One region of the Sporanaerobacter sp. genome, then DNA from elsewhere that is predicted to be linked to it. Evidence: riboswitches for the same ligand, from Rfam matches in the RefSeq annotation. Region 1 holds a riboswitch; each other region holds the start of a gene.
What was found. Region 1 has a riboswitch for cobalamin ahead of ACFWUA_RS06320 (cobyric acid synthase). Riboswitches for the same ligand answer to the same signal wherever they lie in the genome.
Positions count from the first base shown of each region.

Region 2: linked by a shared signal. The riboswitch ahead of sucC (ADP-forming succinate--CoA ligase subunit beta) and the one ahead of ACFWUA_RS06320 (cobyric acid synthase) in region 1 are both predicted to bind cobalamin.
Region 3: linked by a shared signal. The riboswitch ahead of ACFWUA_RS08070 (ABC transporter substrate-binding protein) and the one ahead of ACFWUA_RS06320 (cobyric acid synthase) in region 1 are both predicted to bind cobalamin.

Region 1 covers NZ_CP181252.1:1,306,816-1,314,536, forward strand. The annotation lists gene ACFWUA_RS06310 (CapA family protein) at 1-477, shown strand, start outside; gene ACFWUA_RS06315 (patatin-like phospholipase family protein) at 534-1,733, shown strand; cobalamin riboswitch at 1,791-1,963, shown strand; gene ACFWUA_RS06320 (cobyric acid synthase) at 2,045-2,884, shown strand; gene cbiB (adenosylcobinamide-phosphate synthase CbiB) at 2,897-3,829, shown strand; gene ACFWUA_RS06330 (pyridoxal phosphate-dependent aminotransferase) at 3,838-4,887, shown strand; gene ACFWUA_RS06335 (cobyrinate a,c-diamide synthase) at 4,889-6,208, shown strand; gene ACFWUA_RS06340 (precorrin-8X methylmutase) at 6,199-6,819, shown strand; gene cbiD (cobalt-precorrin-5B (C(1))-methyltransferase CbiD) at 6,816-7,721, shown strand, end outside.
Region 2 covers NZ_CP181252.1:489,508-497,228, reverse strand. The annotation lists gene ACFWUA_RS02400 (MATE family efflux transporter) at 1-518, opposite strand, end outside; cobalamin riboswitch at 704-888, shown strand; gene sucC (ADP-forming succinate--CoA ligase subunit beta) at 1,098-2,258, shown strand; gene sucD (succinate--CoA ligase subunit alpha) at 2,281-3,177, shown strand; gene ACFWUA_RS02385 (FUSC family protein) at 3,202-3,693, shown strand; gene ACFWUA_RS02380 (phosphoenolpyruvate carboxykinase (GTP)) at 3,734-5,545, opposite strand; gene ACFWUA_RS02375 (ArsR/SmtB family transcription factor) at 5,998-7,134, shown strand; gene ACFWUA_RS02370 (ABC transporter ATP-binding protein) at 7,139-7,721, shown strand, end outside.
Region 3 covers NZ_CP181252.1:1,635,527-1,643,247, forward strand. The annotation lists gene ACFWUA_RS08040 (glycine C-acetyltransferase) at 1-1,172, shown strand, start outside; gene ACFWUA_RS08045 (DUF503 domain-containing protein) at 1,255-1,536, shown strand; gene nth (endonuclease III) at 1,545-2,192, shown strand; gene ACFWUA_RS08055 (cell division protein FtsA) at 2,229-4,220, shown strand; gene ACFWUA_RS08060 (VanW family protein) at 4,317-5,708, shown strand; gene ACFWUA_RS08065 (DUF2225 domain-containing protein) at 5,744-6,415, shown strand; cobalamin riboswitch at 6,463-6,643, shown strand; gene ACFWUA_RS08070 (ABC transporter substrate-binding protein) at 6,748-7,716, shown strand.

The DNA of each region.
Region 1 (7,721 bases):
CTTAGTGGATATGATATTTATGTAGATGAAGTGTGTAAAAAGATTCAAGAGATGAAGAAAAATGCAGACATAGTAGTTCTTTCTATTCACTGGGGAGTTGAAAGAAGTACTACTCCAAGAGTACAAGAGATAAAGTTTGCTAAAAGAGCGATAGACAGTGGAGCAGATATTGTCATGGGTCATCATCCTCATGTTCTTCAAGGGATAGAGGTTTATAGGGGGAAACCTATTTTTTATAGTTTGGGAAATTTTGTTTTCAATTCAACAAGTGAATTAAGCAAGAAGACCATGATTGGGCAAATAGTCATAAAGAATAAGAAAATAGAAAGAGTAAATATCATACCATGTAAAATAGCCAATTCAAGACCTATACCTTTAGAGGGCAAAGAAAAAGCAGAAGCTATATCCTATATAAATGGTTTATCTAAAGGTTTTAATACCAAGATAGAAAAAGAAGGATTCATAGATATAAAGTAGAATTTGTGATATTTATCAATAGTTTATGAAAAAAGGAAATGAATGGGGGTACTTTTATGTATGGTTTAATTCTTGAAGGTGGAGGAGCCAAAGGAGCATATCATATAGGAGCATATAAAGCTATAATGGATATGGGGATTGAAATTGGTGGAATAGCAGGTACTTCTGTTGGAGCACTGAATGGAGCTATGCTAGTTCAAGGTGAGTATGAGAAAGCTTATGAACTTTGGTACAATATGACTTATTCAAGGGTTATAGAAGCTAATGATGAGGAAATAGAAAAAATAAAAAAGGGAAAGATGAGTAGAAGTGATATAAAAAATTTAGCAGGAGCTATTAAGGGAATCATAAGTGATGGAGGATTAGATATAACTCCCTTGAGAAATTTGCTGGAAGAAGTAATAGATGAAGAAAAAATTAGAAATTCAGGGAAGGATTTTGGTATAGTCACAGTATCACTTTCAGATTTAAAACCTGTGGAAATATGTATTGAAGATATACCTAAAGGAATGCTTGTAGATTATTTAATTGCCAGTGCATATTTTCCTGTATTTAAAAAAGAAAAGATAGACGGGAAAAAATATATAGACGGCGGAGTTTACAACAATCTTCCTATAAATTTGCTTTCGGATAAAGGATATAAAGATTTAATTGCTGTAAGGACTTATGGTGTAGGCAGAACTAAAAAATTTGACAATAAAGATTTAAATATTATATATATTTCACCCAATGAGGATTTAGGAAAGACCTTAGATTTTGATAGTGAAATAGCTAGAAGAGATTTGCAACTTGGATATTATGACGGAATAAAGGCTTTGAGAAAACTTAAGGGCTATAAATATTATATTGAGCCTAAGATGGACGAAGACTACTTTTTAAATACTCTATTAGATTTAGGTGAACACAAAATTTTAGAGATAGGACAAGTTCTTGGTATAGAAGATGTACCTTATAGAAGGGCTTTGTTTGAGTTTATAATTCCAAAGATAAGTGAAATTTTAGGGACAAATAAAGAAAATGATTATGAAGATATTGTCATAAGATTTCTCGAAATATTGGCAGAAAAATATGATATAGAAAAATTTAAGATATATTCTTATGATGAATTTTTAGATATTGTTAAGGAACAACATGAAGAAAGAGAAATAGAAGAAGACAGTGGAGGAATATTGGCTAAAGTTGTAAGAAAAGTAGATTTTCTTTCTGCATTGAACAAAGAGGAAACAATTTTAAATGTTGCCGATATCATATTTTAGAGCTTGGGAATGAATTTATTTGACATAAAATAAATAAGAATGATATTATTAAATAGAAAATAGAATAGTGGTTTAGGTGCCCTATGGGTTAAAAGGGAAAGTGGTGAAATTCCACTACAGCCCCCGCTACTGTAAATGGTGACGAATTCCATATCCACTGGCTTTGCTGGGAAGGAGGAAAGAGGATTTAGCCATGAGTCAGGAAACCTGCCTGAACTAAAAGCATTCTTTCGGAGGGAAAGGTAGTGTTTTTTGTTGATTTGTAGGCAAGAGAACTTCGAGGAGGTTCTCTTTTTTTTGGAGGTGAGAAAGTGACAAGTATTATGGTACAAGGTACTACTTCTTCTGCAGGAAAGAGTATGCTTTGCACAGCACTGTGTAGGATATTTGTAGAAGATGGATTTACTGTATTTCCATTTAAATCTCAAAATATGTCATCTAAGTCGTACATCCTTGAAGATGGGCGTGAAATAAGTACAGCACAAGCACTTCAAGCTGTTGCTGCTAGACTTAAGCCAGATTCAAGAATGAATCCTATTCTTTTGAAGCCTACTGGAGACAGAACTAGTCAAGTTTTTATAGATGGCGAAAATAAATATACTATGGATGCGGTAGAATATTTTAAATTTAAAAGTAGCTTAAAGCCTATGATATTAGAGACATTTAAGGAAATTGAGAGTACTTACGATATAGTAGTGATAGAAGGGGCAGGAAGTCCAGCAGAGATAAATTTGAAGGAAAATGATATTGTGAATATGGGCATGGCTGAAATGGCAAATTCTCCGGTATTGTTGATAGCTGATATAGATAGAGGCGGGGTATTTGCATCTCTTTATGGAACAGTAATGCTTTTAGAAGAAGAAGAAAGAAAGAGAATAAAAGGACTTGTCATAAATAAGTTTAGAGGAGATATATCTCTTTTACAATCTGGCATAGACATGATAGAAAAGCTAACTCATATTCCTGTAGTTGGAACTATTCCTTATGTTCATTTGGAACTGGAAGATGAAGATAGTCTTTTAGATTATGAAAAGAATTGCAATAGCAAAGAACAAAGGGAATGGGAAAAGGAAGAAGAGATATCTAAATTTGCAAAGGTAGTTAGAGAAAATATAAATATGGAGTATATTTACTCTGTTTTGAAGAAATAGGTGAATTATGTGATGGATATTGTATTGGCAGTTTTTTTGGATTTGCTTATAGGAGATCCCTATAGTTTTCCTCATCCAGTGAAATATATGGGGAAGCTTATTTCAGTTGAAGACAATTTGCAAAGAAAGATTTTTAAAACTAAAAGAGGACTTAAAATAGGCGGATTTATAATAGCTTTTTTGAATATTTTTATAGCCTATTTTGTTCCATATTTACTTCTTAAAAGTGTAAAAAAACATGAACTTATTTATCATATAGTCAATGTATATCTTATATATACTTGTATTGCTGCTAGATGCCTTCACAAAGAAGCTATGAAAGTATATAAAGGATTTGAAAATGGAATAGAAGAGGCTAGGTTGAGGCTTTCCTATATAGTGGGAAGGGATACTGAGAACTTGACTGAATCTGAAATAGTAAGAGCAGATGTAGAAACAGTAGCAGAAAATACTTCTGATGGTGTCATTGCACCTATATTTTATATCTTACTTTTTGGAGCACCTGGTGGAATGATGTATAAAATGATAAACACTATGGATTCTATGCTTGGGTATATGAATGAAAAATATATAGATTTAGGCTATTTTCCAGCAAGAGTAGATGATGTATTCAATTTTATTCCAGCAAGGATTTCGGGAATTTTGATGTGCATATCTTCTATGTTTAAATATGATGTAAAAAATGGATTTAAAATAATGTTTAGAGATAGAAAAAATCATAAAAGTCCTAATTCTGCTTATCCAGAAGGTGCTGTAGCAGGACTTTTGAATATACAGCTTGGTGGAAATAGCTATTATTTTGGGAAGATAGTAGAAAAGCCTACTATTGGAGATGATAATAGACTATTAGAAAAAGATGATATAAAAAGAACTATTGAAATAATGTATAGAGCTGAAATGCTTTTGATTTTTATTTATATTTGCATTGTTCTTTTAGGAAAGTAGGTGATTTTATGGAACATGGTGGAGATTTGATTTCTTATAGCGATTTTTATGATGGAGAACTTATAGATTTTTCTAGCAATATAAATCCATTAGGGCCTCCTTGTGGATTGTATGAAATTCTTTCGAATTCCCTCCATACTTTGACAATTTATCCAGATATAAAGTATAGACATCTTAAACAGCATATTGCTGATTATTTAAAATGTAAAGTTGAAAATGTGGTGGTTGGCAATGGGGCTGTTGAAATAATAGATAATTTTATACAGCTATTTGATAGAGTTGTAGTATTTGTACCTTCTTTTATTGAATATGAAAAACGAGGGAAAATACATGAAAAAGAAGTTTTAAAACTAAATTATACAGAAGATTTCAAGATAGATTTAAATCTTTTAGAAACTAATATAAAACATGGAGATGTGCTTATTCTAGGAAATCCTAACAATCCTACAGGGTTAAGAATTGAAAGAGAAGTATTGTTAAGTATATATAAAATAGTTAAAAAGAAAGATGGGTTTTTACTTTTAGATGAAGCATTTTATGAATTTTGTCCTGAAGATTATGATAGCATAGATATATTTAAGGATTATGATTTTGAAAATGTAGGGATCATAAGGGCAGCAACTAAATTTTTTGCCCTTCCAGGAATTCGTTTGGGATATGGATGTACTTCGATAGATATGAAAAAAGCATATGAAATTGTAGAATTGCCTTGGTGTGTAAATTCTTTAGCAGAAATAGCTGGAAGCTATATTTTTAGTTGCAAAGATTATATGGAAAAAAGCAAGTCTTATATAGAAAATGAAAGAAGATTTATATTTGAAGAGCTTTCAAAAATAGATGGATTAAAGCCCTATGACACCGATACCAATTATATGCTTATTAAATTGCTTAAGTGGAATGAAGAATATGTATTTAATTATTTTCTTAAAGAAGGTATGGTTATAAGAAAGTGTTCTAGTTTTCAAGGACTTGATACTAGCTATGTTCGAATAGCTATAAAAAGAAGAGAAGACAATCTAAAACTCATTGAGACTTTTAGAAATTTGGAGAGGATGTAAAATGAAGAGTATCATGATTTCGGCTCCTTCTAGTGGAAGCGGGAAGACTACAATTACATTGGGAATTGTAAGGGCCCTTAAAAAAAGAGGATTAAATGTATGCTGCTATAAGACAGGTCCAGATTATATAGATAAGAAATTTTTAGAATTGGCTTCTGGACTGGATGCGGGGAATTTAGATATTCATCTTATGGGAATGGATGGAATAGAGGATTCTTTTTCTATGGGGAAGGGAGAAATTGCAGTAGTAGAAGGTGCTATGGGATATTTTGATGGAATTTACAATACTTTCGAAAATTCATCTTATGATATTTCAAGAAAGCTTAAAATAAATACAATACTTGTATATACTCCAAAAGGAGAAATGTTTTCAGCTATACCCAAGATAAAGGGCATGGTAGATTTTAAATATTCAAATATAGTTGGAGTTATTTTAAATAAAGTCAGAAAAGATATATATGTATTGATGAAAGAACAAATTGAAAAATATATAGGCATAAAAGTATTAGGTTTTGTAGAAGAGGATAAGGAATTGGAAATAAAGAGTAGGCATCTAGGACTTGTCCAAGGTGAAGAAATAGAAAATATTGATGAGCTCATAGAAAGAGCTTCTGTACAAATAGAAAACAATGTAAATTTAGATAGTTTGATAGATAGTATGAGTGAAGTAGTGACAAAAGAATACACATATCCAGCAAAAAGAGATGTAGTGGTGGGCATAGCTTATGACAGAGCTTTTTCTTTTTATTATAGAGAAAATTTAAATTTATTTGAAAACACTACAAATGTTGTTTATTTTTCTCCTATGAAGGATAAGCAAATTCCTAAATGCGATCTTTTATATTTAGGAGGAGGATATCCTGAAGTTTTCAGTGAATTTCTCTCAAAAAATACAGAGATGAGAAAATCAATAAAAAGATTTGCTGAAAATGGAGGACATATTTATGCAGAATGTGGAGGATTTATGTATTTGATGAGTGCTATAGAAGACCATGAAATGTGTGGCGTATTTAATGGAACGAGTAAAATGACTGACAAGTTGCAAAGATTTGGCTATATAGATATAGAATTAATGAAGGATTGTATTTTAGGGGAAAAAGGTGATATTCTGACTGGTCATGAATTTCACAAATCTATGACCCAAATAGATGGAGAAGAAATCTATAGTATAACCAAACCTATGAGTGATAAAAGGTGGAATTGTGGATATATGTATAAAAATGTGTTGGCGGGGTATCCTCATATAAATTTTTTAGGAAATATGAAGGCATTTTTAAATTTGTTAGATATTGTTGAAAAGGAGAAATCAAAATGTATGTAAAGAAACCTATGGCAATAGAAAAAAAGAGCATGGAGATTATTGAGGAAGTTATGGGAGATACTTACTTTTCTGAAGAAGAAAAGTTGATTGTCAAAAGAATGATTCATACTACAGGAGATTTTGATTATAGAAAAATAGCAGTATTTCAAAATGATTTTTTAAATACTGCTGTTGAAGGAATAAAAGCTGGTGGAACTATATTCACTGACACCAAAATGGTAGCAGCAGGAATAAATAAAACAGCTCTTGCAAAGACTTCATGCCAATTGAAATATTTTATAGATGATAAAAAAGTAGTAGAACTTTCTAAAACATTGGGGACTACTAGATCGGCTTGTGCAATAGATGCAGCGGTATCTGAGGGGATAGATATGTTTGTTATAGGCAATGCACCTACAGCTATTTTTAGGCTTCTTGAATTGATAGATGAAGGAAAGGTAAATCCAAAATTTGTTGTGGGGGTTCCGGTTGGCTTTGTAGGAGCAGCTGAATCAAAAGAAAGTTTAAGAAAATATGCTATACCTTCTATATCAACAGTTGGAACTAAAGGTGGGAGCAATGTAGCAGCATCTATTATGAATGCAATATTATATATGGTGGTAGGAAGATGAATGAAGAACTATATGTAATAAAAGAAGGCAAAAAACTTAAGTGTGGCTATACAACTGGCAGTTGTGCTGCAGCAGCTGCTAAAGCGGCAGCTAAATTGCTTAAAGGTGAAAGAGTTTCTTTTATAGAGATAAATACTCCTGCTAAAATCAAATTGAAACTTGAAGTTAAAAATCAATATATAGATGGAGAGTGGGCTCATTCTACTATTATAAAAGATGGTGGAGATGATCCAGATGTGACAGATGGCATGGAAATATGTGCAAAGGTAAGGAAAAGAAATGATGGACAAGTTTTCATAGATGGAGGAGAGGGAATAGGCAGAATATGTAGAAAAGGACTGTTTGGAGAGGTGGGGGATGCAGCTATAAATCCTGTGCCTAGAATGATGATAGAAAAGGAGATAAAAGAAATTTCAAATTGCGGATATGATGTAATTGTATATGCTCCTATGGGAAAAGAAATTGCCAAGAAAACTTACAATAAAAACATAGGAATAGAAGGAGGTATTTCTATAATTGGAACTAAAGGTATAGTATATCCTATGTCAGAAGATGCTCTCATAAAGACTATATATTTAGAAGTTGATACAGTGGGTGAAAATATAGGAAAAGAAAATATAATACTTGTACCAGGAAACTATGGAGAAAAAATTGCGGATACATTGAATTTACAAGGAGGGAAAGTAAAAATTTCAAACTATATAGGAGACAGTATATTGTATGTCTATAATAGCGAATTTAAGTCTATGACCCTCGTTGGGCATATTGGAAAATTTTCAAAATTATCAATAGGAGTATTTAATACTCACAGCAGAGTGTGTGATGGAAGAATTGAAGCTTTTATATACTATTTAGCACTGAAGGGTGCTCCTATGGATATTATAGAAAAAGTAAAGGCTGCT
Region 2 (7,721 bases), 820 kb from region 1:
AGAGCTGAGATTGAATCCCCAAGTCCTCTTAAAACTCCAGATAATATATTAAAATAAGCAAATCCTGCAATTCCAATAAAAAAAATGGTTAAATAGTCTGTGCACCAATCTATAATAGATTTTGGTGTCTTAAGAAGTGAAAGTAATGGACGAGCAATAATTGGTCCAATAATCATAATTGCTATTGAGGCTATAGCTGTCAGTGATAAACAGACACCAATAGTGTGGGATAGTTTTTCTCGATCTTTAGCCCCAAAATATTGAGCTACCATTATACTAGCTCCTACAGAAATTCCTACAAATAGAACTAGCAAGAGATTTAATATAGGAGAAGCACTACCAACTGCAGCAAGGGCATTGTCACCAACATATTTGCCTACAATAATGGAATCAGCAGTATTATATAATTGTTGGGCAACATTTCCTATTAGCATAGGTATCGCAAACTCTATAATTCGCTTCCAGGGAGGACCTTCTGTAAGATCCTTCGGGGCGAATAATTCTTTTAAATTTACCATATTTGTCCCTCCAAAAATTAAGATATATCTAAAATTATATCACATTTTAAAACATAGTAATAAACAATATTTAATTTATATTGCTACAATCAATAATATAGTTTAGGAGTAGTAAAAGGCAATGAAACTTTCAGAAATTTAGTATTTGACAGTTGTAATTTTTCGTGATAGTATCTATTTAGAATTTAATATAGTGACCATTTGGTACAATCTTAATGATTGTTTAAAAGGGAAGTTCGGTTAAATTCCGACACGGTCCCGCCACTGTGATAGATAGAACCTTAAGTTTGCCACTGTACTTAAAAGTATGGGAAGGTTTAAGGTTTGTTATTCTTAAGTCAGGAGACCTGCCAATGGGAAAAGCTGTTTATTACTCACGAGGATGGGGAGAGGCTATTAAAAATAGGTTAAGCATATGATTTATTCATATGTATTAAATATGTCTGCTTAATCTAATTATTAATAATGCTCTTTCTATAACAATAGAAAGATTTTTTTATGTTTATAATCCCGTGGTAATAACTCAGCAAACTTTTGCTGAGTTTTTCATTTTATATAAAAGAAATGGGAGGGAAAAGTATGAATATTCATGAGTATCAAGCAAAAGAAATATTGAGAAGCTTCTGTATACCTGTACCTAATGGCAGAGTTATTTATGATCCAGAAGATGCTGAGAGAGCTGCTTGGAGAATAGGTACTGATATTGCAGTAGTGAAATCACAAATTCATGCTGGTGGTAGGGGAAAGGCTGGAGGTATAAAAATAGCAAATTCAATAGATGATGTCAAGAAGTATTCTAAAGAATTAATAGGTAAAATCTTAGTGACACCTCAAACTGGGCCTAAAGGAAAGGAAGTAAAGGCTGTTTTGATTGAAGAAGGTTGCGATATTTTTAAAGAATACTACTTAGCTTTTGTTTTAGATAGAGAAAAGTCAAAGATAACTCTTATAGCTTCTGAAGAAGGTGGAACTGATATTGAAGAAATATCAAAAGAAAAGCCTGATATGATATTTACAGAATCTATAGATCCATTGCTTGGAGTATTAGAATTCCAAACAAAAAGGATAGGTCTTAATATCAATATTCCACAGGAATTGATAAATCAATTTGTAGAAGTTGTAATGAATTTATATAAATGCTTTGTGGATAAAGACTGTACACTCCTAGAAATAAATCCTTTGGTACTAACAGCAGATAAACAATTGTTAGCTTTAGATGCAAAAATGAATTTTGATGAAAATGGTTTATATAGAAATAGGGATATAGATAATTATAGGGATTTAAGTGAAGAAAATGAAAAAGAGATAGAAGCATCAAAGTATGGACTTTCATATATATCACTAGACGGCAATATTGGATGTGTAGTTAATGGAGCAGGATTGGCAATGGCTACAATGGATACTATCAAATACTATGGAGGAGAACCAGCAAACTTTTTAGATGTTGGAGGAGGAGCAACAGAAGAAAATGTAACCAATGCATTTAAAATAATAATGTCTGATTCTAGAGTTAAGGGGATTTTTGTCAATATATTTGGTGGAATAATGAAATGTGATGTTATCGCTAAGGGAATTGTAAATGCAGCTAAAGAGTTGGCATTAAATATTCCTCTTGTGATTAGACTTGAAGGAACAAATAGGGATTTAGGTATGGAAATACTAAAGAATTCAAAACTTAATATATTTACTGCTAAAGATATGGATGAGGGGACTAAGAAGATAATTAGTTTAGTTCAATAATTTTGTGGGAGGGTGGCTAAGAATGAGTATTTGGGTTGATAAATCTACTAGAGTAATAGTTCAAGGTATAACGGGGAAAACGGCTTCTTTTCATACAAAGCAAATGCTTGAATATGGTACAAATATAGTTGCTGGTGTTAGTCCTTTTAAAGGAAACACAAAAGTGGAGGGTATAAATGTGTTTGACACTGTGAAACAAGCTGTTTATGAAACTAAAGCAAATGCATCTATTATATATGTTCCTGCAAAATTTGCTGCAGATGCAATTTTAGAGGCAATTGATGCAGAACTAGAACTGGTAATTTGTATAACAGAGCATATTCCAATTAAGGACATGCTAATTGTAAAGAATTATTTGAAAGGTAAAAAAACTAGATTGATTGGGCCCAATTGTCCTGGTATAATAACACCAGGAGAATGTAAGATTGGTATTATGCCTGGATATATTCATAAGAAAGGAAGAATTGGGATAGTATCACGTTCTGGAACTTTGACTTATGAAGCAGTTCATCAATTAACTGAAAGAGGAATAGGACAATCTACAGTAGTAGGAATTGGGGGAGATCCTATTATAGGGACAGATTTCATTGATGTATTGAAAGCATTTAATGATGATGATGATACTGATGGAGTTGTTATGATAGGAGAAATTGGAGGAAATGCAGAAGAAAAGGCTTCCCTATGGATTAAGGAAAACATGAAAAAACCTGTAGTGGGATTTATTGGTGGCAAGACTGCACCTAAAGGAAAGAGAATGGGGCATGCAGGTGCCATTATTTCTTCAGGAAAGGGTACTGCTGAACAAAAGATAAAGACAATGAGTGATTGCGGAATATATATTGCAGAAACTCCTACAGCTATTGGAGATACTTTAGTGAAAGCACTTATGTCTAATGATTTGCTTAAACAGTGCATTTAGTTTAATAATATTAGGGGGATGAGTATGAAAAATACAGCAAAGAAAAATAAGAAAATTAAATTTCCTGGGATGAGGGTTATTAAAACAGTTATTGCAGTATATATATGTTTTTTGCTTTCTTTTCTTAGAAAGACATCCCCTTTTTACTCAGCTATAGCTGCGATATTATGTATGCAAAATGATCATGAAAATAGTTTTAAAACTGGAAAATCTAGAATGATTGGGACATTAATTGGAGGAATGTATGGATTTATTGCTATAATGGGGATTAACTATTTTAATATTGAGTTGTTTAGTTATCTACACTATTTAATTTTAAGCTTATTTTTGATTCCTATTATATATACAAACGTACTATGTAAATCTGCAAGTTCATCGTATATTAGTTGTGTCGTATTTTTAAGTATTACAGTATCTCATGGTGGGGATGCATCTCCATTGTTATTTGCATTAAATAGGGTAATTGATACATTGATAGGAATCATAGTCTCCCTTTTTATAAATAAGATAATTTAATGGGATAGCGGGTGTTCTCGCTATCCCATTAAATTTAAATCTAGTCTTTAAAGTCTTTAAGACGTTTTTCTAAAGCCAAAATTTGTTTTTCTAATTCTTTAGGCAATCTATCACCATATTTTTTGAAATCTTCCTTTATAGAGGCAACTTCTTCTAACCATTCATATTTATCAATACTAAGTAATTTTTTCATATTAGTTTCACTTATATTAAGTCCATCGGTGTCAATTGCATTTAGAGTAGGCATATACCCTATAGGAGTTTTAATTGCTTCGCTTTCACCTGAAACCCTTTCAAATATCCATTTCAACACACGACTATTTTCTCCAAATCCAGGCCATAACCAATCACCATTTTCATCTTTGCGAAACCAGTTAACATAGAAGATTTTAGGTAAATTATCTGGGCTTGTCTTTTCTCCAATATCTAACCAATGTTGTAAATAGTCTCCCATATTATAACCACAGAAGGGCAACATAGCAAATGGATCACGACGTACCTTGCCAATATCATCAGATATGGTGGCAGCTGTAATTTCAGATCCCATGACGGAACCCATGAATACTCCATGTGCCCAATCAAAACTTTCATGTACTAGAGGAACAGTATTTGGTCTACGTCCACCGATTAATATTGCAGATATAGGCACTCCGTTGGGGTCATCCCATTCAGGTGCGATTACTGGACATTGTTGCGTAGGAGCTGTAAATCTAGCATTTGGATGGGCAGCCAATCTATTATCCTTTGTAGTCCAATCATTACCTTGCCAATCAATTAGGTGTTCAGGTGCATCATAGCCAATACCTTCCCACCAAATATCTCCATCGTCAGTTAATGCAACATTTGTATAAATGGTATTTTTGGCTATAGTTTTCATTGCATTGGGATTGGACTTCATGGAAGTTCCTGGAGCAACACCAAAGAAACCAGCTTCAGGGTTAATGGCATATAGACGTCCATCTTCACCAAATTTCATCCATGCAATATCGTCTCCAATAGTTTCGATTTTCCAGCCAGGAATAGTAGGTATTAGCATAGAAAGATTAGTTTTACCACAGGCACTTGGGAAGGCACCAGTGAAATATTTTACATCTCCTTTTGGATTTGTAATTTTTAAAATCAGCATATGCTCTGCCAACCAGCCTTCATCCCTAGCCTGAACAGATGCAATTCTTAGTGCAAAGCATTTTTTACCTAAAAGTGCATTTCCACCATAGCCAGAGCCATATGACCATATTGTTCTTTCTTCTGGAAAATGACTTATATATTTTTCTTCAATAGGAGCACAGGGCCAAGTAGAATCTTTTTCTCCTTCAGACAATGGAGCACCTACTGAATGTAGACAAGGTACAAATTCTCCATCCCCAAGGGCTGCAAGTACTTCACTTCCCATACGAGTCATGATACGCATATTAACTACGACATAAGGGCTATCAGTTAATTCAACTCCTATTTTAGATGCTGTAGAACCTATAGGTCCCATTGAAAATGGAATAACATACATTGTTCTCCCTTTCATACAATTTTTATAGAGTTTTTTCATAGTATCCTTTAGTTCCGTAGGATCGATCCAATTGTTTGTAGGACCCGCATCTTCTTGGTTTTTAGAAGCTATGAAAGTTCTATTCTCAACACGAGCTACATCCGATGGGTCACTGCGAAAAAGATAGCAGCCTGGTTTTTTCTGAGGATTTAATTTTATGGCTGCACCACTTTCTGCCATTTTTTCTAAAAGGTGAAGGCTTTCCTCCTCTGAACCATCACACCAGTGAATTTTATCAGGTTGACACATATCTGCCATTTCTTTTACCCAATTTAACAATTTTTGATTGGTAGTCATTTTACTAATCATCACCTACTCCTCCACAATTTAAGTATCCTAAATAGGACCAGCTTATAACAATAATATATTAGCATAGAAAGAAAAGGTTTTCCAGTTATAATTGCATTATTTATTCGTTTAACTTATATCTAAAAAAATATATATATCTATTTACCAAAGAGATTTGGTTAGGGCGGTCTAACCACAGTGGATAATAAAAGTGGATATAGAATTATAGTAACATATTATCGAAAATGCTACCATGATTGATTAAATCCTTAATTCCATAAAGTGCTTGAGAACCTACGTCACCTAATGCGACTAGTTTCATAATAATCCCACTTATTTATGACAATTTTAATTACAAGAATAATTCGAAGCCTTTTAAATCTAAGATATACAAATATCCATATTTGACAATTATCTAATTTAGAGATATAATAAAAGAAATATGAAAAATATAATTACGAGGGGGTAGGATAGTGAAATTAATTATTGAGAATAAACCCAATGTCTATTGGGAAGCAAATGCTATTGTAAGAGAAATTTTAGATCGTGAAAAAGGAGAGCCTGTACATATCATTGAAAACAAGGATCGTTTTATAGTTTCTGAAGATGAAATCAATGAAAAATACAGCGATTTGATTAAGTTTTATGTAAAGGTTTTTGATGAATCAATAGATGTTTTAAAAGATTATCCAGAATGGAAAGAATTATTCAGCATCCAATCAAACCAAGAGGATTACGGATTTTTTGAATCGTTGACTAGGTTTACCAATGCAAAGGAAGTGGATGAACTATCGAAAACAGAATTTTTTAATGCTTGTTATTATCATCTTCGAAACATAAATGCCGAAGCAGAACAAGTAGATCTAGATGACATGGAAGAGACTAAAAAAGCTCTTGAAGAAGTGAAGGATAGAGCATTTGATGCAGAATATTATATAGGAAAAATTATGGCTTCTGAGTTAGATAATGATGAAAAAATTAAAATGATGGATTTGTTTCAACATGCAGATGAAAGATTTGCTGCTTATGTTGAACTTATTCAAAGAATCGAAAAAATTTATTTGAAATATTATGGTGATGTAGAGCATTATGTTAGGTCCAAAGTAGAATTGTTTTCTTCTTCAGGGAAAGATGATGCTAAAAATACTCCAATTATAAATTATATGGATATTGAACAATCGAGCTTCCGAAGTGCTGAACCTATTCATTTATATTTTTCAATTATTAATAAAGGTACTTTTGGAATGACAATTATTATGGATGAATCCATAAGACCAAATATGATTTTTGGTATTTTATTTGAAGAACTTACAGAGTTACTTAACAAGGAAAAACATGATGCGGAACTTTTCGTTGAACAAATGAAAGCTTTGGGAGAAGAAAATCGATTTAATATTATGAAACTGTTAAGTCAAAAACCACACTATTTAAAAGAGATTGCTTGTACTGTAGGGCTTACTCCTGCTACAGTGTCGCATCATATGGAACAATTAATTAAGGCAGAGCTAGTTTATATGACTACTGAAGGACGAAAAGTTTATTATCATGTGAATGATAAAAAAATTGAAAAGTTGGGAGAATTATTTGGCCAATGGTCAAAAGGAGTGTGAAAAAATGAAATATATTCAAGCTGCATCTAAGAAAAAAACCATCCAACGGATGATTGAACCTATCACCAAAGAGATTTGGTGGAGTATGATTTTATATGGAATATCAGGCGGTTTGATTCCTGCATTATCTGTTTTTTCTATGGAATGGATTACGAGTAGAATTTTAAAAAGCAATGTGGAAATTAGAGAAGTGATAAAAATTATCGCCCTCGTATCTTTGGCTGGTTTTTGTTTAGAAGTTATTAAAACACAGACTGAAAGGCGAAATTATAATAAAATTAACTTGATTCGAATGAATTTTTTGAAGGAATTGATGCATAAGACAATGACTATGGATTTGAAGTATTATGAAAATACAGAATTTGCAGATGAAATGGAGTCTTGTTTTATTGCTGTTTCAAGTAACAACAATGGAATTGAAGGCATTTATCATACAGTCTATCTATTGGGTGCTAAATTATTTGGAGCAATTTTACTTGCTATTGTTCTAGCTCAAATTAATTTTTGGATTGTAGTAGTGATTGTTTTATCTGTATTGATTACATTTTGGACATTGACGAAAGTATCAGATGCACATTACCAAAGGA
Region 3 (7,721 bases), 330 kb from region 1:
AATTAAATTTTTTGAAGGAAAAAATACAAGGCTTAAAGGATGATGGAGTTTATAGAAAACTTCCTGTACTTGAAGGACCAAATGAGGCAGAAGTTATTCTAAATGGCAAAAAGGTTATTAACCTATCCTCAAACAATTATTTAGGATTTGCCAATCATCCAAGACTTAAGAAAGCCAGCATTGAAGCTGTAGAAAAATATGGCGTTGGTGCAGGTGCAGTTAGAACTATTGTAGGAAATATGGATATTCACGAAAATTTGGAGAAATTATTGGCTAAATTTAAACGTGAAGAAGCTGCTTTTATCTATCAATCAGGATTTAATTGCAATGCTGGAACTATTCAAGCTATAACTGAAAAAGGTGATTTAATTATTTCAGATGAATTAAATCATGCTTCAATTATTGATGGAACTAGACTTAGCAAGGCTGATAAAGCAATATTTAATCACTCAGATATGGACAGCTTGGAAGATGTACTTAAAAAGAATAGAGACAAATATAGAAATATTTTAATTATTACTGATGGTGTATTCAGTATGGATGGGGATATTGCAAAATTACCTGAAATAGTAGAATTAGCTGAAAAATATGAAGCTATGACTTATGTTGATGATGCTCATGGCTCAGGAGTATTGGGAGAAAGCGGAAGAGGAACTGTTGATCATTTTGGTCTTCATGGAAGAGTAGATTTTTCAATAGGTACTCTTTCAAAGGCTATAGGAGTAGTAGGAGGATATGTAGCAGGAAGCCAAACTATGTATGAATGGTTAAATCACAGAGCTAGACCAGTTCTATTTAGTACTTCACTTCCTCCAGCAGCAGTTGGAGCTATAACTGAAGCTGTAACAATGCTTATGGAATCTACTGAATATACAGATAGACTTTGGGACAATGCAAAATACTTTAAAGAAAAACTTGGCACACTAGGATTCAATACAGGTCATAGTGAAACACCTATCACTCCAGTTATTATAGGAGATGAAGCAAAGACTATGGAATTCAGCAGGAAGTTACTTGAAGCAGGTGTGTTTGTATCAGGAATAGTATTCCCAACAGTTCCAAAAGGAACAGGAAGAGTTAGATGTATGGTTACAGCAGCTCATACAAAAGAACAACTTGATAGAGCAGTAGCTGCTTTTGAAAAGGTAGGCAAGGAAATGAATATTTTATAAGATTTAGGAAAGGGGGTTGTACCCCCTTTTTACATATTCTAAAATAGATTGTATAGACTTAAAATATAACGAGGTGATTTCTATGATAATTGGTGCATGTACTATAAAATTAATTATATATGAATCAAATTCTTTAAAAGATAAAAGACATGTTATAAAGAGTATCATAGGGAAAATACAATCTAGATTTAATGTATCCATTGCAGAAATTGATTTAAATGACAGTTGGCAAAGTTCTATCATTGGTTTTGCTTGCGTTACAAATGATACTACTCATGCCAATCAGATAATAAACAATGTGTTAAAGTTTATAGATGGAGATAGTAGAGTGGAGATTATAGACTATAATATTGAAATACTGTAGGTGATAATGTGGGAAAAAATTTAAGTAAAAAAGAAGTAAAAGAGGTATTAAGGATGCTTGAGGAACTTTATCCTGATGCTAAAGCTGAATTAAATTTTTCAAATCCCTTTGAACTTTTGATAGCTACAATTCTTTCTGCTCAATGTACTGATGTGAGAGTCAACAAAGTTACAGAAAAGCTCTTTAGAGAATATAAAACTCCTGAAGATTATTTAAAATTGACCGAAGAAGAATTAGGAGAGAAAATTAGAAGTTGTGGTTTCTATAACAACAAAAGCAAGAATATTTTGGGAACTTGTGAAATGTTAGTTAAAGAATATGATGGAAAGGTTCCAGATACTAGAGAGGAACTCATGAAACTTCCTGGAGTGGGCAGAAAAACAGCCAATGTAGTTTTAAGCAATGCTTTTTCTAAAGATGCTATTGCTGTTGATACCCATGTATTTAGGGTATCAAATAGAATAGGGTTGTCAAATAGTAGCAATGTTTTGGATACAGAAAAAGACTTAATGGAAAACATTGAAAAAAATATGTGGTCCAAAGCTCATCATTTGTTGATTTTTCATGGAAGACGTATATGCAAAGCTAGAAAGCCCTTATGTGAAAAGTGCCCATTAGATAGTTATTGCATATATTATAAAGAAAACGTACAATAAAAGAGAGAGGAAAAACGAAAGAAAGGGTTGTTAGGGATGTCGGATTTCAATACAACTGTAAAAAATCTTGAAGATTTAATATTTTCACTTGATATAGGCACTAGAACTGTCATAGGCATAGTTGGAATATATGAAGATGAGAAATTTAAAGTTCTTGCAAGTTGTGTAAAAGAACACAACAAACGAAATATGTATGATGGTCAAATTCATGATATAGAAGGGGTAACTAAAATAGTTAAAGAAGTAAAAGAAGAATTAGAGGGAAAACTGAAATTGCCTTTGAAAAGAGTTTCTATTGCTGCAGCAGGTAGAGCTTTGAAGACTAGTAGAATTAGGATAGATAAAGAAATTGATAAAACTGTTGAGATAAACAACAATATGATAGAAGCTTTAGAACTTGAAGCAGCACAAAAATCTCAAGAATTGATAGATGAAGAAAAAAATAAAAATGATTTAAAATACTACTGTATTGGTTACAGTGTAGTAAACTACTATTTAGATGATAGTTTTATTGAAAATTTAGAGGGACATAAAGGTGAAAAAATTGGAGTAGATCTTTTAGCAACTTTTTTACCACAAGTAGTTATAGATAGTTTATATGTAGTAGTCAATAGAGCTGGTCTTGAAGTTTCTAATATCACATTGGAGCCTATTGCAGCTATAAATGTAGCTATAAAAGAAAATTTGAGATTGCTAAATTTAGCACTAGTGGATATTGGTGCTGGTACATCAGACATTGCTATAACCAAAGATGGTACTATAGTTGCTTATGCTATGACAGCTACTGCAGGAGATGAATTGACGGAAAGTTTAGCAAGAGCATATCTTTTAGATTTTGATTCAAGTGAAAAACTTAAAATTAGTTTAAATAAAGAAAACATCCATGAATTTTCTGATATAGTAGGAGTAAAATACAAATTGACTACAGAAGAGATTATTTCAAGTATTGAAAATGAAATAGATAAATTGGCTAGAGAAATAAGTGAAAAAATAATTGAATACAATGGGAAATCTCCAAGTGCAGTGTTTTTGGTAGGAGGGAGCAGCCAAATTCCTACTTTAAGTGAACATATTGCCAACTGTTTAGGGCTTCCCAAAGAAAGAGTTGTTATTAGAGATATTAGTTTTATTGAAAATATTGAGGGCATAGAAGATGGACTTAAAGGGCCGGATATAGTTACTCCTATTGGAATTGCCATGGAAGGGGTAAATAATGAATATAAAAATTTTATTCAAATATATATAAATGGTGAAGAAATAAGGGTATTCAATACAGAAAATATAAAGGTAGCAGATGTATTGATTCTTATTGGATACAATCCTAGAAATTTAATTCCTCAAAGAGGAGAAGATTTCATATATTATTTAAATGGAGAGAAAAAGTTAGTAAAAGGTGATATGGGGAAACCTGCAGAAATATATGTAAACGGTAGGCTTGCCAATTTGAATACAGAATTAAAAAATAAAGATTTTATTGATTTGGTAGATAGTACCAAAGGAAGTAAAAAAACATTATATCTTTATGATTGCATTCCTAAATCTAAAGTGATAGTTTTAAATAATGAAGAAGTAAATTTAATTGGGGAATTGCGAATAAACGGCGTAAAAATAGAAAAAAACACAATTCTTAAAGAAGGAGATAGAATAGAATATTTTGAAATAAATACTATTTATGAATTGTTAAAATATATGAATATAGATACTCATGATGTAAAAGTATATAAAAATTTTGAAGAATCAAATTTATATTCTAAGTTAAAAAATGGAGATATAATAGAAATCAAAACTAAAAATGGGACAAGCGATACAAAGAATAGTCAGAAAGAAATATGTTTGAGCATAAATGGAAAAGAAAGAACTTTTCAATATAAAAAGAAAGAATTTGTTTTTGTCGATATATTTAACTATATTGATTTTGACCTTTCAAAACCTAGAGGAAGACTTGTACTTAAATTAAATGGAAGAGAAGCAGAGTATTTGGAAAGGTTAAAAGATGGAGATATGATTGAAGTCTATTGGGAGAATTAATTTGTATCTGCACCTTTAATAGATTACATAACTTCCATATTATAAAAATACAATTTAATTGATAAGTAAATAAAAATTAAAGGGTGGATGCATGGTATGAGTAAAGAAAAACAAATCAATAAAAAAAGAAATATAATTTTATTATATATTGTAATTGTACTATCACTGCTAGGTATTGGTAGTTATGGTATATCATCTGTGTTAAATAGAGATACAATATATGAAGGAGTTAAAATAGGAAATTTTGATGTAAGCAATATGACAAAGGAACAGGCATTGAATAAGATAAAAGGAGAAATGGAAGAAGAATTAGCTGGAAAACAGATGATTTTAAAATATGAAGACAAAATCTATAATGTGAAAATTGCAGATCTTGGATTTCATTATAAATATGAAAAAGCAATAGATGAGGCTTATAGTATAGGCCGAGAAGGCAATATTGTAAATAAATTAAAGACTATAATTGATACCAAAAAATATGGAAGGACTTTAGAATTAGAAACAGCTTATGACAAAAAATTAATAGACAATTTAGCTGATGAAATATCTCAAGATATAAATCTTGAAAGTAAAGAGGCAGTATTTAATTTTAATAGAGGTAAAATGAATATTACTGAAGAAGTAGTTGGCAGAAAAGTAGATACAGAGTTGTTGAAACAATTGATTGATGAGAATGTATATAAATTGGAAGACATTGAAATACCTGTTGAAAAAATTCAACCCAAGGCTACTAAAGCTCAATTGAGCAGAATAAATGGAATTATAGGGCAGTTTAGTACTTCTTTTAAAACCAGTAGTAGTGATAGAAAAGAAAATATAAGAGTTGCTGCGAAAGCTATAGATGGGAAACTTTTAATGCCAGGAGATACTGTTTCATTTAATGAAATGACAGGGCCAAGAAGTAAGCAAAATGGCTATAGGGAAGCAAATGTCATTTTAGAAGGAGAATTCACTCCAGGGTTTGGCGGAGGTGTATGTCAGGTATCTACCACATTATATAATGCTCTTTTAAATGCAGATGTAAAGGTTGTTGAAAGACATCCTCACTCAATACCTGCAAAGTATGTAAATTATGGTCAAGATGCAGCGGTTTCTTTTGGTAGTCTTGATTTGAAGTTTAGAAATGATTTTGATTTTCCTATTTACATTCATACACAAGTATCTAGTGACAATATTTATATTTATATATATGGTGATGTAAATACTAAGAACTACAATGTAAAAATAGATTCTGAACTTATAGAAAAAGTAGAACCTGTGGTTGAAACAGTTTTAGATAACAGTTTGAAACCAGGAGAAAAAGTTCTTCATCAAGCTGGTAGAATTGGATACAAGACCAAAACTTATAAATCAATAATAAAAAATGGCAAGGTAGTTAAAAAGGAATTACTACATTCTGACTATTACAAACCAAGAAAATATATTTATAAAATTGGACCAAAAGTAGAAGAACAAGTTGAGACATCTACAGAAGAGGTTGGAGAATAGATTTTAGTACATTAGAAAAGAAAGAGGGAAGAAAGTTGACAGAAGTAGGAGAACTATATGAGAAAAAAGTGAAATGTCCAGTCTGTGGTGAAGAGTTTAAGACTAGTAAAGTAAGGCTTTCTAAACTTAGATTAGTTAAAAGAGATTCAGATTTTTTGCCCTATTATGAAGGGGAAAATCCTGTACTTTATGGTGTTTTTGTGTGTCCACATTGTGGGTATGCTGCATTGGAAGAAAATTTTAATAAAATAAATTTTCAAGGAAGAGAGACAATTAAAAAAGAGGTTTCATCTAAATGGAAGGAAAGAAGCTTTTCGGGAAAGAGAACTATTGAAGATAGTATTGCTGCGTATAAACTGGCACTATTTTGTGGAGAACTCTTGGAGAATAAAAATTCTGAACTTGGGAATATATGTATTAGATTGGGATGGCTTAATAGATTAAAAGAAGATAAGGATGAAGAGGAGAGATTTTTAAGTTTAGCTAGAGAACTTTTTAGTAATGCTTATTACAATGAACCTTTAAACAATGAATCTATGAATTACTTAACTGTAGCTTATTTGATTGGAGAAATTTCTAGAAGAATTGGGGACAAAGATGAAGCAATAAAGTGGTTCAATACAGTACTCAAGGATCCTGAAATTAAGAACAATATTGCATTGGAAAAAATGGTTAGAGAGCAATGGCAAATAGTTAAGGAAGAATAAATGGTCTTGAATGTTTAAAAGATATTTGATATTATTTTTTGGGAGTTAAATTAAATATTAAATTGGGTGTTTCTAATGAAACTTAAAAGGGAAAGTGGTGAAAATCCACTGCAGCCCCCGCTACTGTGTGTGAGGACGAATCAACAGAAGCCACTGGATTTTCTGGGAAGGCGTTGATAGTAGGAAGATTCACAAGCCAGGAGACCTACCCAAATTTAGAGCCTCGGAGGGAGGGATGTATAGTATTGTATACTTTTTACCCTATTCTTTAGTTACTGAGGACTAGGGTTTTATTTTTGATTAGAAAAAATCACAAAATGGAGGGGAAACTTATGAAGAAAATTAACTCTAAGAAATTGTTAATACTATTTTTAGTTTTGGCAATGGCGTTAACTACTTTTACAGCTTGTGGCAAAACAAATTCAAATGAAAATTCAAAACAAAATGAAGAAGTGGTAACGGAAAAGGGAAATGAAGTTCAATATCCTATGGAAGTGGAAGATCAGTTTGGAAACAAAGTGACAATAGAAAATGAACCTAAAACAATAGTTTCGTTGGCTCCAAGTCATACAGAAATACTTTTTAGTCTTGGATTAGGAGATAAAGTTGTAGGTGTAACTGAATACTGCGATTATCCAGAAGAAGCTAAATCAAAAGAAAAGGTTGGAAGTTTTACTGGAGTAAATATTGAAAGAATAATTGAATTAAATCCTGATATTGTATTTCAATTTGGTCCTGGAGATGAAGAAGTAAATGCAAAAATAAGAGATGCAGGAATTGCTCTTTTATGCTATGAACCAGATTCTATTGATGAAGTCATAAACTTGATTGAGAGTATTGGTAAAATGACTAATACTCAAGATGAGGCTACAAAAGTTGTAAATGATATGAAAGCAAAAAGAGATGAAATTGTAAATAAAGTAAAAGATAAAGAAAAAGTTAAGGTTTTTTATGAAATATGGGATGATCCATTGATGGCAGCAGGCCCTGGTTCTTTCATGGATGAACTTATGACTTTAGCTGGAGGAGAAAACATAGCAGGTGATGCAGAAGGTGAATATCCACAGTTTGATATAGAACAATTAATAGAAAGAAATCCTGATGTTTATTTAGGAGCTAAAGATAGCGAAGAAAAAACTGTTGAATCAATAAAAGAAAGACCAGGATTTGAAAATATAAATGCTGTCAAAAATGATAGAGTGTATTTATTGGATCCAAATATAGTTTCAAGACCTGGACCAAGAATAATAGATGCATTGGAATTGGTTGCAAAATCTATTCATCCAGATGTATTTAAATAAAAAAA